2 regions of the Streptomyces sp. A5-4 genome follow, and region 1 is predicted to be linked to the other one. Evidence: riboswitches for the same ligand, from Rfam matches in the RefSeq annotation. Region 1 holds a riboswitch; the other holds the start of a gene.
The links. Region 1 has a riboswitch for S-adenosylmethionine ahead of thrC (threonine synthase). Riboswitches for the same ligand answer to the same signal wherever they lie in the genome.
Positions count from the first base shown of each region.

Region 1 (5,418 bases):
GGCAAGTCGGGCCGGACAAAGCGTGCTTCAGCGGCAATTCGCTCGAACACTTTGGCTGTTTCTTGTCGCGCGGGATCGCATTCTCATATGCGCCGGGCACAAGCAGCGGAGGGGGCTTCCCCAACTGTACCGCGCTCAACCATAGAGAATTGCCCCCTCCGCTTCTGTCGCGGAGAGGGCAATTGTGTTGACTCCGGGTGGCCGGCCGGCCCGCGGACCGGCCGTGGATCAGCCGCCGGCGACCGCCGGGATGATCGAGACGCCGACGCCGTCCGGAGTGGCGGTCTCCAGACCGCTCTCGAAGCGCACGTCGTCGTCGTTCACGTAGACGTTCACGAAGCGGCGCAGCTTGCCCTGGTCGTCCAGCACGCGGGCCGCGATGCCCGTGTGGTTCTTCTCCAGGTCGGCGATGACCTCGGAGAGGGTCGCGCCCTCGGCCGCCACCTCGGCCTGGCCGCCGGTGTACGGACGAAGAATGGTCGGGATGCGAACTTTGACGCTCATACGAGGCCAGCCTCTCGGAAAGAGTCCAGGTTGGGGCGGATGACGGCGGACTGGCCCGTGGTCGGGGCCACCGCCTCAAGGGTCTTCAGGCCGTCGCCCGTGTTGAGCACGACCGTGGTCAGGGCCGGGTCGAGCAGACCGGCGTCGATCAGCTTCTTCGTCACGCCGACGGTCACACCACCCGCGGTCTCCGCGAAGATGCCCTCGGTACGGGCGAGCAGTTTGATGGCGTCCACCACCTGCTCGTCATTGACGTCCTCGACCGCGCCGCCGGTGCGGCGGGCGATGTCCAGGACGTAGGGCCCGTCCGCCGGGTTGCCGATGGCCAGCGACTTGGCGATGGTGTTGGGCTTCTGCGGCCGTACGACGTCGTGCCCGGCCTTGAAGGCCGTCGACACCGGCGAGCAGCCCTCGGCCTGGGCGCCGAAGATCTTGTACGGCTTGTCCTCGACCAGACCGAGCGCGATGAGCTCCTTGAGCCCCTTGTCGATCTTGGTGAGCTGCGATCCCGAGGCGATCGGGATGACGATCTGGTCGGGCAGCTGCCAGCCGAGCTGCTCGCAGATCTCGTACGCCAGCGTCTTGGAACCCTCGCCGTAGTACGGGCGCAGGTTGACGTTGACGAAGCCCCAGCCCTCGCCCAGCGGGTCGCCGATGAGCTCGGAGCAGAACCGGTTCACATCGTCGTAGTTGCCCTCGATGCCGACCAGGTCGCCGCCGTACACCGAGGCCATGATGACCTTGCCCTGCTCCAGGTCGTGCGGGATGAACACGCAGGACCGGAAGCCGGCCTTGGCGGCGGCGGCGCCGACCGCGCCCGCCAGGTTGCCGGTGGAGGAGCAGGAGAGGGTGGTGAAACCGAAGGCGCGGGCGGCCTCGACGGCGATGGCGACGACGCGGTCCTTGAAGGAGTGCGTCGGGTTGCCCGAGTCGTCCTTGACGTACAGGCCGCCGGTGACGCCCAGCTCACGGGCGAGGTTGTCGGCCTTGACGAGCTTGGTGAAGCCGGGGTTCAGGCTCGGCTTCGACGCCACGTCGGCGGGGACGGGCAGCAGGGGGGCGTAGCGCCAGATGTTCTCCGGGCCGGCCTCGATCTGCTTGCGCAGGGATTCCGCGTCACCGAGCGGAAGGTCGTATGCGATCTCAAGGGGACCGAAACAGGAAGAACAGGCGAAGATCGGGCCGAGTTCAAAACGCTCTCCGCACTCACGACAGGAAAGCGCCGTGGCGGGTCCGAGGTCTACTGCGGCTTTTACGGTGTGCGCTTCAGCGGTGGTGCTTGCTTCAGCGGCGACGGTCTGCGAAGCCATAATGGCGAGGCCCTTTCTCCTCATCTTCCCCGCGACGAATTTCGCCACGAGACGGAATTGGCACCTTCCCCGCCGTGACCTCTCGGTCGGCTGGGTGGTTGCCGGGACTTCAACGGGCCGTTCCCTCAGTCCCTCTGGATGAGCGCTATGGCACCGGACCGGGGTCCGGGCATTTGTCCGCGTGGTGGCCCCCGACATGCGACGGTCATCCGCGTTGTTCAAGACTGTAACCGAACCCCCGGAGGGTCGAGGTAGTCGTCCGCACCGCGAGATGGATCACACGGCAGTCACACAGCAGGGAGAACGCACGTGCTGGAAGAGGTGGAGCGCTGGCTGTCCCGGCGGTCCTGGTCTGCGGCGGACCGCCCGCTCGACCAGCTGATGGCGGCCAAAAAGCGGCGCGGCGCCACCATCAGTGTCGTCCTGCCGGCCCTCGACGAGGAGGCCACGGTCGGCGCGATCGTCGCCACGATCCGGCGTGAGCTGATGGCGGCCGTGCCGCTCGTCGACGAGCTGGTGGTGATCGACTCCGGCTCCTCGGACGGCACGGCGGAGGTGGCCGCGGCGGCGGGCGCCCGGGTGGTGCACCGCGACGCGATACTGCCGAGGGTGCCCGCCGTGCCGGGCAAGGGCGAGGTGCTGTGGCGGTCACTGCTGGTGACCAGTGGTGACATCGTCTGCTTCATCGACGCGGACCTCAGGGACTTCTCCGCCTCCTTCGTCTCCGGCGTCGTCGGGCCGCTGCTCACCGATCCCGATGTGCAGTTCGTGAAGGCGATGTACGACCGCCCGCTCGGCGAGGCCGCAGGCCAGGGCGGGCGGGTCACGGAGCTGGTGGCCCGGCCGCTGCTCAATCTGCACTGGCCGCAGCTGGCCGGATTCGTCCAGCCACTGGGCGGCGAGTACGCGGCGCGGCGCTCGCTCCTGGAGCGGCTGCCCTTCCCCGTCGGTTACGGAGTGGAGCTGGGACTGCTCGTCGACTCGCTGCACACCGTGGGTCTGGACGCGCTGGCCCAGGTCGACGTGGGCGTACGCAAGCACCGCCACCAGGACGGGCAGGCGCTGGGGCGGATGGCGGCGGCGATCTACCGGACGGCCCAGCTGAGGCTTTCCCGGGGGCACCTGGTGCGGCCCGCGCTCACCCAGTTCGAGCGCGGCGCGGAGGGCTTCGTACCGCGCACCACGGCCGTGGACACCGAGGAACGGCCGCCGATGCGGGAGATCGAGGAGTACCAGGAGCGGCGCGCGGCCTGATCGCACAGCACGACGGGGCCCGGTCGTACGTTTGAGCGTTTCCAGGACGGGCTAGGTTCGCGACATGGTTTCCCAGCCCGGTGCTCAGGTCCTCGTCGCGTCCAACCGCGGCCCCGTTTCGTACGCGCTCGCCGAGGACGGCTCGCTCACGGCCAGCCGGGGCGGGGGTGGTCTGGTCTCCGGCCTGTCGGCGATCGGCCCCGACACGGACGCCGTGTGGGTGTGCGCGGCGCTCGGCGACGGCGACCGCGAGGCGGTACGGCGCACCGGCGGCATGCTCGACCCGGCGGAGACCGGCGGGCAGCGGGTACGGATGCTCGGAATCGACCAGGAGGTCTACGCCGACGCGTACAACGAGATCGCCAACTCGACGCTGTGGTTCGTCCACCATCTGCTGTACCAGACGCCGCTGGAGCCCGTCTTCGGTGCGGAGTTCCGGGCGCGCTGGGCGTCGTACGAGAAGTACAACGCGGCGTTCGCGGAGGCGCTGGCCGAGTCGGCGGCCGAGGGCGCGGCCGTGCTGGTCCAGGACTACCACCTGGCGCTGGTCCCCGGGCTGCTGCGCGAGCTGCGGCCCGATCTGCGGATCGGCCACTTCTCGCACACCCCGTGGGCGCCGGTCGACTACTTCCGGATGCTGCCCGACGACATCGCCGCGCAGCTGCTGCGCGGCATCCTCGGCGCGGACCGGGCGGCGTTCCTGACCCGGCGCTGGGCGGACGCGTTCGCGGCCTGCTGCACGGAGCTGCTCGGCGCCGACGCGCTCGCCTCGACGGAGCTGGGGGTGCACGGCCTGGGCGCCGACGCGGACTTCCTGCGGGAGCGCTCGCACCGGCCCGACGTGGCGGAGCGGATGGCGGCGCTGCGCGAGCAGATCGGTGCGGGTCGCAAGACGGTGGTGCGGGTGGACCGCACGGAGCTGTCGAAGAACATCGTGCGCGGGCTGCTGGCGTACCGGCAGTTGCTGCGGGACCGGCCCGAGTGGCGCGAGAAAGTGGTGCATGTCGCCTTCGCGTACCCGTCGCGGCAGGACCTGGCGATCTACCGCGAGTACACCGCGGAGGTCCAGCGGACCGCGGACGCGGTCAACTCCGAGTTCGGTACGGAGAGTTGGACCCCGGTGATCCTCCACGTCAAGGACGACTTCGCCCGCTCCCTGGCGGCGTACCGGCTGGCGGACGTGGCCCTGGTCAACCCGATCCGCGATGGCATGAACCTCGTCGCGAAGGAGGTCCCGGTCGTCTCGGACGAGGGCTGCGCGCTGGTGCTCTCGCGGGAGGCGGGGGCGTTCGAGGAGCTGGGCCAGGACGCGCTGGTGGTCAACCCGTACGACGTGCTGGCGACCGCGGACGCGTTGCACGCGGGGCTGTCCATGGGGGCGGACGAGCGCGCGGAGCGGACGAAGCGCCTGTCCGCGGCGGCGACGGCGCTCCCGCCGCAACAGTGGTTCCTGGACCAGCTGGAGGCGGTTCGAAGTCGCGACTGAGGCGGGTGCGGGTGGGCCCGCTGCGCGGGCTTTCCCCTACCCGCCCCTTCCCGAAGTCCTCCAACGCCGGACGGGCTGGACAGGTGGGCGGGGCGGGGAAGCGCGGGGTGGCTACGGGCCCCGGTCCCGGACCTCAAGCGCCGCACGGGCTGAATGGTTGCCGCACAGCTGAAGACCTGTTGCACCCTGCGAGCGCAGCCGCGGAAAAATTGGCCCGTCCGGCGCTTGAGGACACGCCCGAAGGGCGTTCCGGGGGCTGGGGGCTCGTCCCCAGCTTCGGGAAGGGGGCGGGGTAGGGGAACAGCGCCGCAGCACCCGCACCCTCTGCCTAGCTCGTCACCCTCGCCAGCTCCCCCAAAAGCTCCACCACCGCCGCCGGCCCCGGCAGCACCAGGTCCGCCCGTTCCGCCAGCTCCGGGACCTCCGTGCCGCTGCACACCAGCAGGCCCGGGATCCCCTCCGCCCGCAGCTTCTCCACCGCCGCGAACGCCGCCAGGTCGCCGAGGTCGTCCCCGGCGTAGAGCACGCACGACGCGTCCACCTCGTGCACGTACTCCCCCAGCGCCACACCCTTGTCCACGCCCGGCGGGCGCAACTCAAGGACCAGGCGCCCCGGTTCGACGATGAGGCCGTGTCGCGCGGCCAGCTCCGCGAGGGGCCCGCGCAGCGCTTCGAACGCCGCCTGCGGGTCGGCCGCACGCCGGGTGTGCACCGCGACGGCCTGCCCTTTCTCCTCTATCCAGGAGCCCCGCCACGCGCCGATGCCGTCGAGGAAGCCGGGCAGCTCGGCCCGTGCGGCCCGCACACCGGGGTGCGGGGCGGGGGCGTGCACCGTGCCGGACACCGCGTCCCAGCGCTCCGCCC
Region 1 covers NZ_CP178591.1:3,415,434-3,420,851, forward strand. Annotated here, with positions in the region: gene ACLLJJ_RS15630 (MoaD/ThiS family protein) at 229-504, opposite strand; gene thrC (threonine synthase) at 501-1,814, opposite strand; SAM riboswitch class I at 1,832-1,959, opposite strand; gene ACLLJJ_RS15640 (glucosyl-3-phosphoglycerate synthase) at 2,124-3,068, shown strand; gene ACLLJJ_RS15645 (alpha,alpha-trehalose-phosphate synthase (UDP-forming)) at 3,133-4,554, shown strand; gene otsB (trehalose-phosphatase) at 4,883-5,418, opposite strand, start outside.

Region 2 (5,418 bases), 1.6 Mb from region 1:
GACGCACCACGTGCTCTGCCCGTGCCACCAGTCCACCTTCGACCTCTCCGACGGCGCCCGCGTCATCTTCGGCCCGGCCGGTCACGCGCTTCCGCAGCTGCGGATCGGTGTGAATGACGAAGGATTCCTCGAAGCGCTCAGCGGCTTCGAAGAGCCCGTCGGTCCTTCCTTCTGGGAGCGCGGATGAGTACCGTCACCGAACCACAGCGCAAAGAGGCGCCCGCCGGCGAGAAGGTCGCCGACTGGGCCGATGGCAGGCTGGGCATCTACAGCCTCGCCAAGGCCAACATGCGCAAGATCTTCCCGGACCACTGGTCCTTCATGCTGGGCGAGATCTGCCTCTACAGCTTCATCATCATCATCCTTACGGGTGTGTATCTGACGCTGTTCTTCCACCCGAGCATGAACGAGGTCGTCTACCACGGCTCGTACGTGCCGATGCAGGGCATCCGTATGACGGAGGCCTACGCGTCGACCCTGGAGATCAGCTTCGACATCCGCGGCGGCCTGCTCATCCGGCAGATCCACCACTGGGCCGCGCTGATCTTCCTGGCCGCGATGTTCGTGCACATGATGCGCGTGTTCTTCACGGGCGCCTTCCGCAAGCCGCGTGAGATCAACTGGCTGTTCGGCTTCCTGCTGTTCGTCCTGGGCATGTTCACCGGTTTCACCGGTTACTCGCTCCCGGACGACCTGCTGTCGGGCACCGGTGTCCGCTTCACCCAGGGCGCGATCCTGTCCATGCCGGTCGTCGGCACGTACATCTCGATGTTCCTGTTCGGCGGCGAGTTCCCGGGCCACGACATGGTGGCCAGGTTCTACTCGATCCACATCCTGCTGTTGCCGGGCATCATGCTCGGGCTCGTGGTGGCGCACCTGATCCTGGTCTTCTACCACAAGCACACGCAGTTCGCGGGCCCCGGCCGCACCAACAAGAACGTCGTCGGCATGCCGCTGCTGCCGGTCTACATGGCCAAGGCCGGAGGCTTCTTCTTCCTGGTCTTCGGTGTCATCGCGGCCATCTCGGCGATGTTCACGATCAACCCGGTCTGGGCGCTCGGTCCTTACCGGCCCGACCAGGTCTCCACCGGCGCACAGCCCGACTGGTACATGGGCTTCGCCGAGGGGCTGATCCGAGTGATGCCGGGCTGGGAGATCAACGCGTGGGGCCACACCCTGGCCCTGGGCGTGATGATCCCGCTGGCGATCTTCCCGCTGGTGCTGGGCGCGATCGCGGTCTATCCGTTCATCGAGTCCTGGGTCACCGGGGACAAGCGCGAGCACCACATCCTGGACCGCCCGCGCAACGCGCCGACGCGTACCGGTTTCGGTGCGGCCTGGATCGCGGCGTACTTCATCATGCTGATCGGTGGCGGCAACGACATCTGGGCCACCCACTTCAGTCTGTCGATCAACACGATCACCTGGTTCGTACGGATCTTCTTCTTCGTCGGCCCCGTCCTCGTGTTCATCGCCACCAAGCGGATCTGCATGGGTCTGCAGCGGCGCGACGCGGAGAAGGTGCTGCACGGACGCGAGTCCGGCATCATCAAGCGGCTGCCGCACGGTGAGTTCGTCGAGATCCACCAGCCGCTCAACCAGGAGCAGCTGCACACCCTCACGGCGCACGAGCAGTACGAGCCCGCCGAGATCGGTGCGACGGTCGACGAGAACGGCGTGCGGCGCAAGGTCTCCGGCTCGCAGAAGCTGAAGGTCAAGCTGAGCAAGGGCATGTACGGCGAGGGCAACCAGATTCCCAAGCCCACCGCCGACGAGTACAAGGAGATCACCAGCGGCCACGGCCACCACTGATCACCTGAGCATGTGACCGAAGGGTCGCCACGGCAGGAGCCCCGTCCATTCGCTGGACGGGGCTCCTCGCTGTTCCCGGGGGCTGGATAGGGTGGGGGCCATCCCTATTCGGCTGTGGACCCAGGAGCGGACCATGAACGTTGTGACCCCGGTTGGCGGCGACAGCGTGGCGGCCGGCTCCTGGCCGGGTGTGCTGAACTCCCTGCTGCGCGGCGAGAACCTGACCGCGGACGACACCGCGTGGGCCATGGACCGCATCATGAGCGGCGAGGCGACCGACGCCCAGATCGCCGGGTTCGCGGTCGCGCTGCGGGCCAAGGGCGAGACGGTCGACGAGGTCTCCGGGATGGTCCGCGCGATGTACGCGCACGCCAACACCATCGAGGTGCCCGGCCGTACCGTCGACATCGTCGGCACCGGCGGCGACCTGGCCAAGACGGTCAACATCTCCACGATGTCGGCGATCGTCGTCGCGGGCACCGGCGCCAAGGTCGTCAAGCACGGCAACCGCGCCGCCTCGTCGGCGAGCGGCGCCTCGGACGTCCTGGAGAAGCTCGGCGTCAACCTGGAGCTGACTCCGCGGCGTGTCGCCGAGGTCGCGGAGGAGGCGGGCATCACCTTCTGCTTCGCCGTGAAGTTCCACCCGGCCCTGCGGTACGCCGCGAAGGCACGCAGGGAGCTGGGCGCGCAGACCACTTTCAACATTCTCGGCCCGCTGACGAACCCGGCCAGGGTACGGGCCCAGGCGGTCGGGGTCGCGGACGCCCGGATGGCCCCGATCGTGGCGGGTGTGCTCGCCGAACGGGGGAACTCCGCGCTCGTCTTCCGCGGCGACGACGGGCTCGACGAGCTGACCACCACCGCGACCTCACGCGTCTGGGTGGTGCGCGACGGAGCCGTCCGCGAGGAGGCCTTCGATCCGCGTCACGTGGGCCTGGACATCGTGCCCGTGGAGGCCCTGCGGGGCGCGGACGCCTCGTACAACGCGGACGTCGCGCGTCGGCTGCTGGCGGGCGAGACCGGGGCCGTGCGCGAAGCGGTGCTGCTCAACACGGCGGCGGCGCTGGTCGCGCTGGACCCGACCGAGGCGTCCCTGACCGAGCAGCTCGCGGTGGGCATCGCCAAGGCCGCCGAGGCGATCGACTCGGGGGCGGCCCGCGCGGCGCTGGAGCGCTGGGTGGCGGCCAGCAACAGCTGAGAACCCCCGTCCGTGTGACGCAGGGCGCAGTCCGAAGTCTGGACGGCGCCTTGCGTCTTTTTGAACGTGTGGCAAGATTCAGTCCAGGTCATGAGTGACAGCGTTTTGGCCCCGGCTTGCTGTCCGGCAACCCTCCGTCCGTGGCGGGGTGCCCCGGGTGAAGACCAGGTCGTAGACACAAAGGTCTACGGCAAGCGCGGACCCCTGGCATCGTTGGATGCCACCCCTGGGGTCCTGGTCCTCAAGGGAGCAGTCTCGTGAGCAAGCGAATGCGATAGGGCTCGTAGCCCCACTTCCGCCCCCCCCTTTTCGTCTTTTCCTGCGCTGCCGCACACCTGCCGGCGCAGTGAATTCGCCTGTCCTCCACGGGAGTTCGCCATGTCTGTCTCCACCGCTGCCGCCGACCAGACCCTTTGTGCACCTCTGCCCGTGCTTGGGCGAGATGTGCTCGTGCCGCTCGTCACCGGTGGCGAGGTCACCTACGCGGCCCTCGACTACGCGGCGAGCGCCCCGGCCCTGCAGCGGGTGTGGGACGACGTGGCGGCGTACGCCCCCTACTACGGCAGCGTGCACCGCGGCGCCGGTTACCTCTCGCAGCTGTCGACCGACCTCTTCGAGAACAGCCGCGCCACCGTCGCCGAGTTCCTCGGCTGCCGCGAGAGCGACCAGGTCGTCTTCACCCGGTCCACCACCGACTCGCTGAACCTGCTGGCCGCGGCGCTGCCCACCGACTGCCAGGTCTTCGTCTTCGAGACCGAGCACCACGCGTCGCTGCTGCCCTGGCGCGACGCCGAGGTGACCTACCTGAACGCGCCGCGCACCCCGGCCCAGGCCGTCGAGACCCTGGAGCGCGCCCTGGCCGACCGGGAGCCCTACGGCCCGGCGCTGGTCTGCGTCACCGGCGCTTCGAACGTCACCGGTGAGCTGTGGCCGGTGCGGGAGCTCGCCGCCGCCGCGCACGCCCACGGCGCGCGCATCGTGCTGGACGCCGCGCAGCTCGCGCCGCACCACCCGCTGGACATCGACGAGCTGGACGTCGACTGGGTCGCCTTCTCCGGGCACAAGCTGTACGCGCCGTTCGGCTCGGGCGTGCTCGCGGGCCGCGCCGACTGGCTGCAGGCCGCCGAGCCGTACCTCGCGGGCGGCGGGGCCTCGCGCAAGGTCGCCCGGCGCGGTGACGGCGGCGTGGACGTCGAGTGGCACACCACGGCGGCCCGCCACGAGGCCGGCTCGCCGAACGTCATCGGGGTCTACTCGATCGCCGCCGCATGCAAGGCGCTCACCGAGGCCGGCTTCGACTCGCTGGTCGAGCGCGAGCAGGGGCTCGTCACGAAGGTCCGCGAAGGCCTCGCCGAGGTCGGCGCGGTCAGGGTGCTGTCCCTCTTCGGGGACGACGCCCCGCGCGTCGGCGTCATCTCGTTCGTGGTCGACGGCTGGAACAGCTCGCACTTCGCCGCCGCGCTGTCCGCCGAGTACGGAATCGGCGTACGGGACGGCCTGTTCTGCGCCCACCCGCTGGTACGGACCCTCCTGGGCAGTGACGCGCAGGACCCGGGGGAGTGCGGCGCCCCCGAGGCCGAGCCGGGCGAGCGCTCGCTGAACGCGATCCGGGTCAGCTTCGGCGCGGGCACGCCCGACGAGCACGTGGAGCGGTTCGTCGGGGCGGTCAAGGAGCTCGTACGGCAGGGCGCACAGTGGAACTACCGCACCGAGGACGGCCGTTGCGTGCCGGACCGGGACTTCGTGAACGCGTCGGCGCTCCAGGCGGCCGGCCGCGCGCGGATCATGCCGTGAGGAGGGCGCCGGGCGCGATCACGCGCCGGGCGCCCTTCGTCGCGTCGGACGCTACGCGTCGAGGCCGATGGCGAAGGCCGCTTCGAGGTCGTGCTGCGAGTACGTACGGAACGCCACGTGGGTGTCGGTGCCCTCGACGCCGGGGATCTTGCTGATGCTGCCGGGGATGACATCGGCGAGGTCGTCGTGCTTGGCCACGCGCACCATGGCGATCAGGTCGTACGTACCGGTGACCGAGAAGACCTCGCTGACGCTGTCGAGCGAGGCGATCGACTCGGCGATCTCGGGGATCCGGTCCACGCTGGTCTTGATGAGCACGATCGCGGTGATCACGGTTGGCTTTCTCCCTCGGTGGCCTGCGCTGGGGCTGCCACTCTATCCGTACGCCCGTACCGCCCCCAGGCGTAGAGGAAGCCCGCGCAGAAGCCCACCAGGTGCGCGAGATACGCGACACCGGGCCCGGAGTCCGCGCTCCGCGCCGCCAGCCACTGGAGGGCGAACCAGAAGATCAGCACGATCCAGGCGGGGAAGCGCAGCGGCAGGAAGAGAAGGAACGGGAAGAGGCTGGTGACCCTGGCCCGGGGGAAGAGGAAGAGGAAGGCGCCGAGCACCGC
Region 2 covers NZ_CP178591.1:1,832,022-1,837,439, reverse strand. Annotated here, with positions in the region: gene qcrA (cytochrome bc1 complex Rieske iron-sulfur subunit) at 1-187, shown strand, start outside; gene qcrB (cytochrome bc1 complex cytochrome b subunit) at 184-1,812, shown strand; gene trpD (anthranilate phosphoribosyltransferase) at 1,946-3,010, shown strand; SAM riboswitch class IV at 3,097-3,213, shown strand; gene ACLLJJ_RS08450 (aminotransferase class V-fold PLP-dependent enzyme) at 3,389-4,804, shown strand; gene ACLLJJ_RS08445 (Lrp/AsnC family transcriptional regulator) at 4,856-5,137, opposite strand; gene ACLLJJ_RS08440 (rhomboid family intramembrane serine protease) at 5,134-5,418, opposite strand, start outside.
Region 2: another riboswitch for S-adenosylmethionine. It lies ahead of ACLLJJ_RS08450 (aminotransferase class V-fold PLP-dependent enzyme); the one in region 1 lies ahead of thrC (threonine synthase).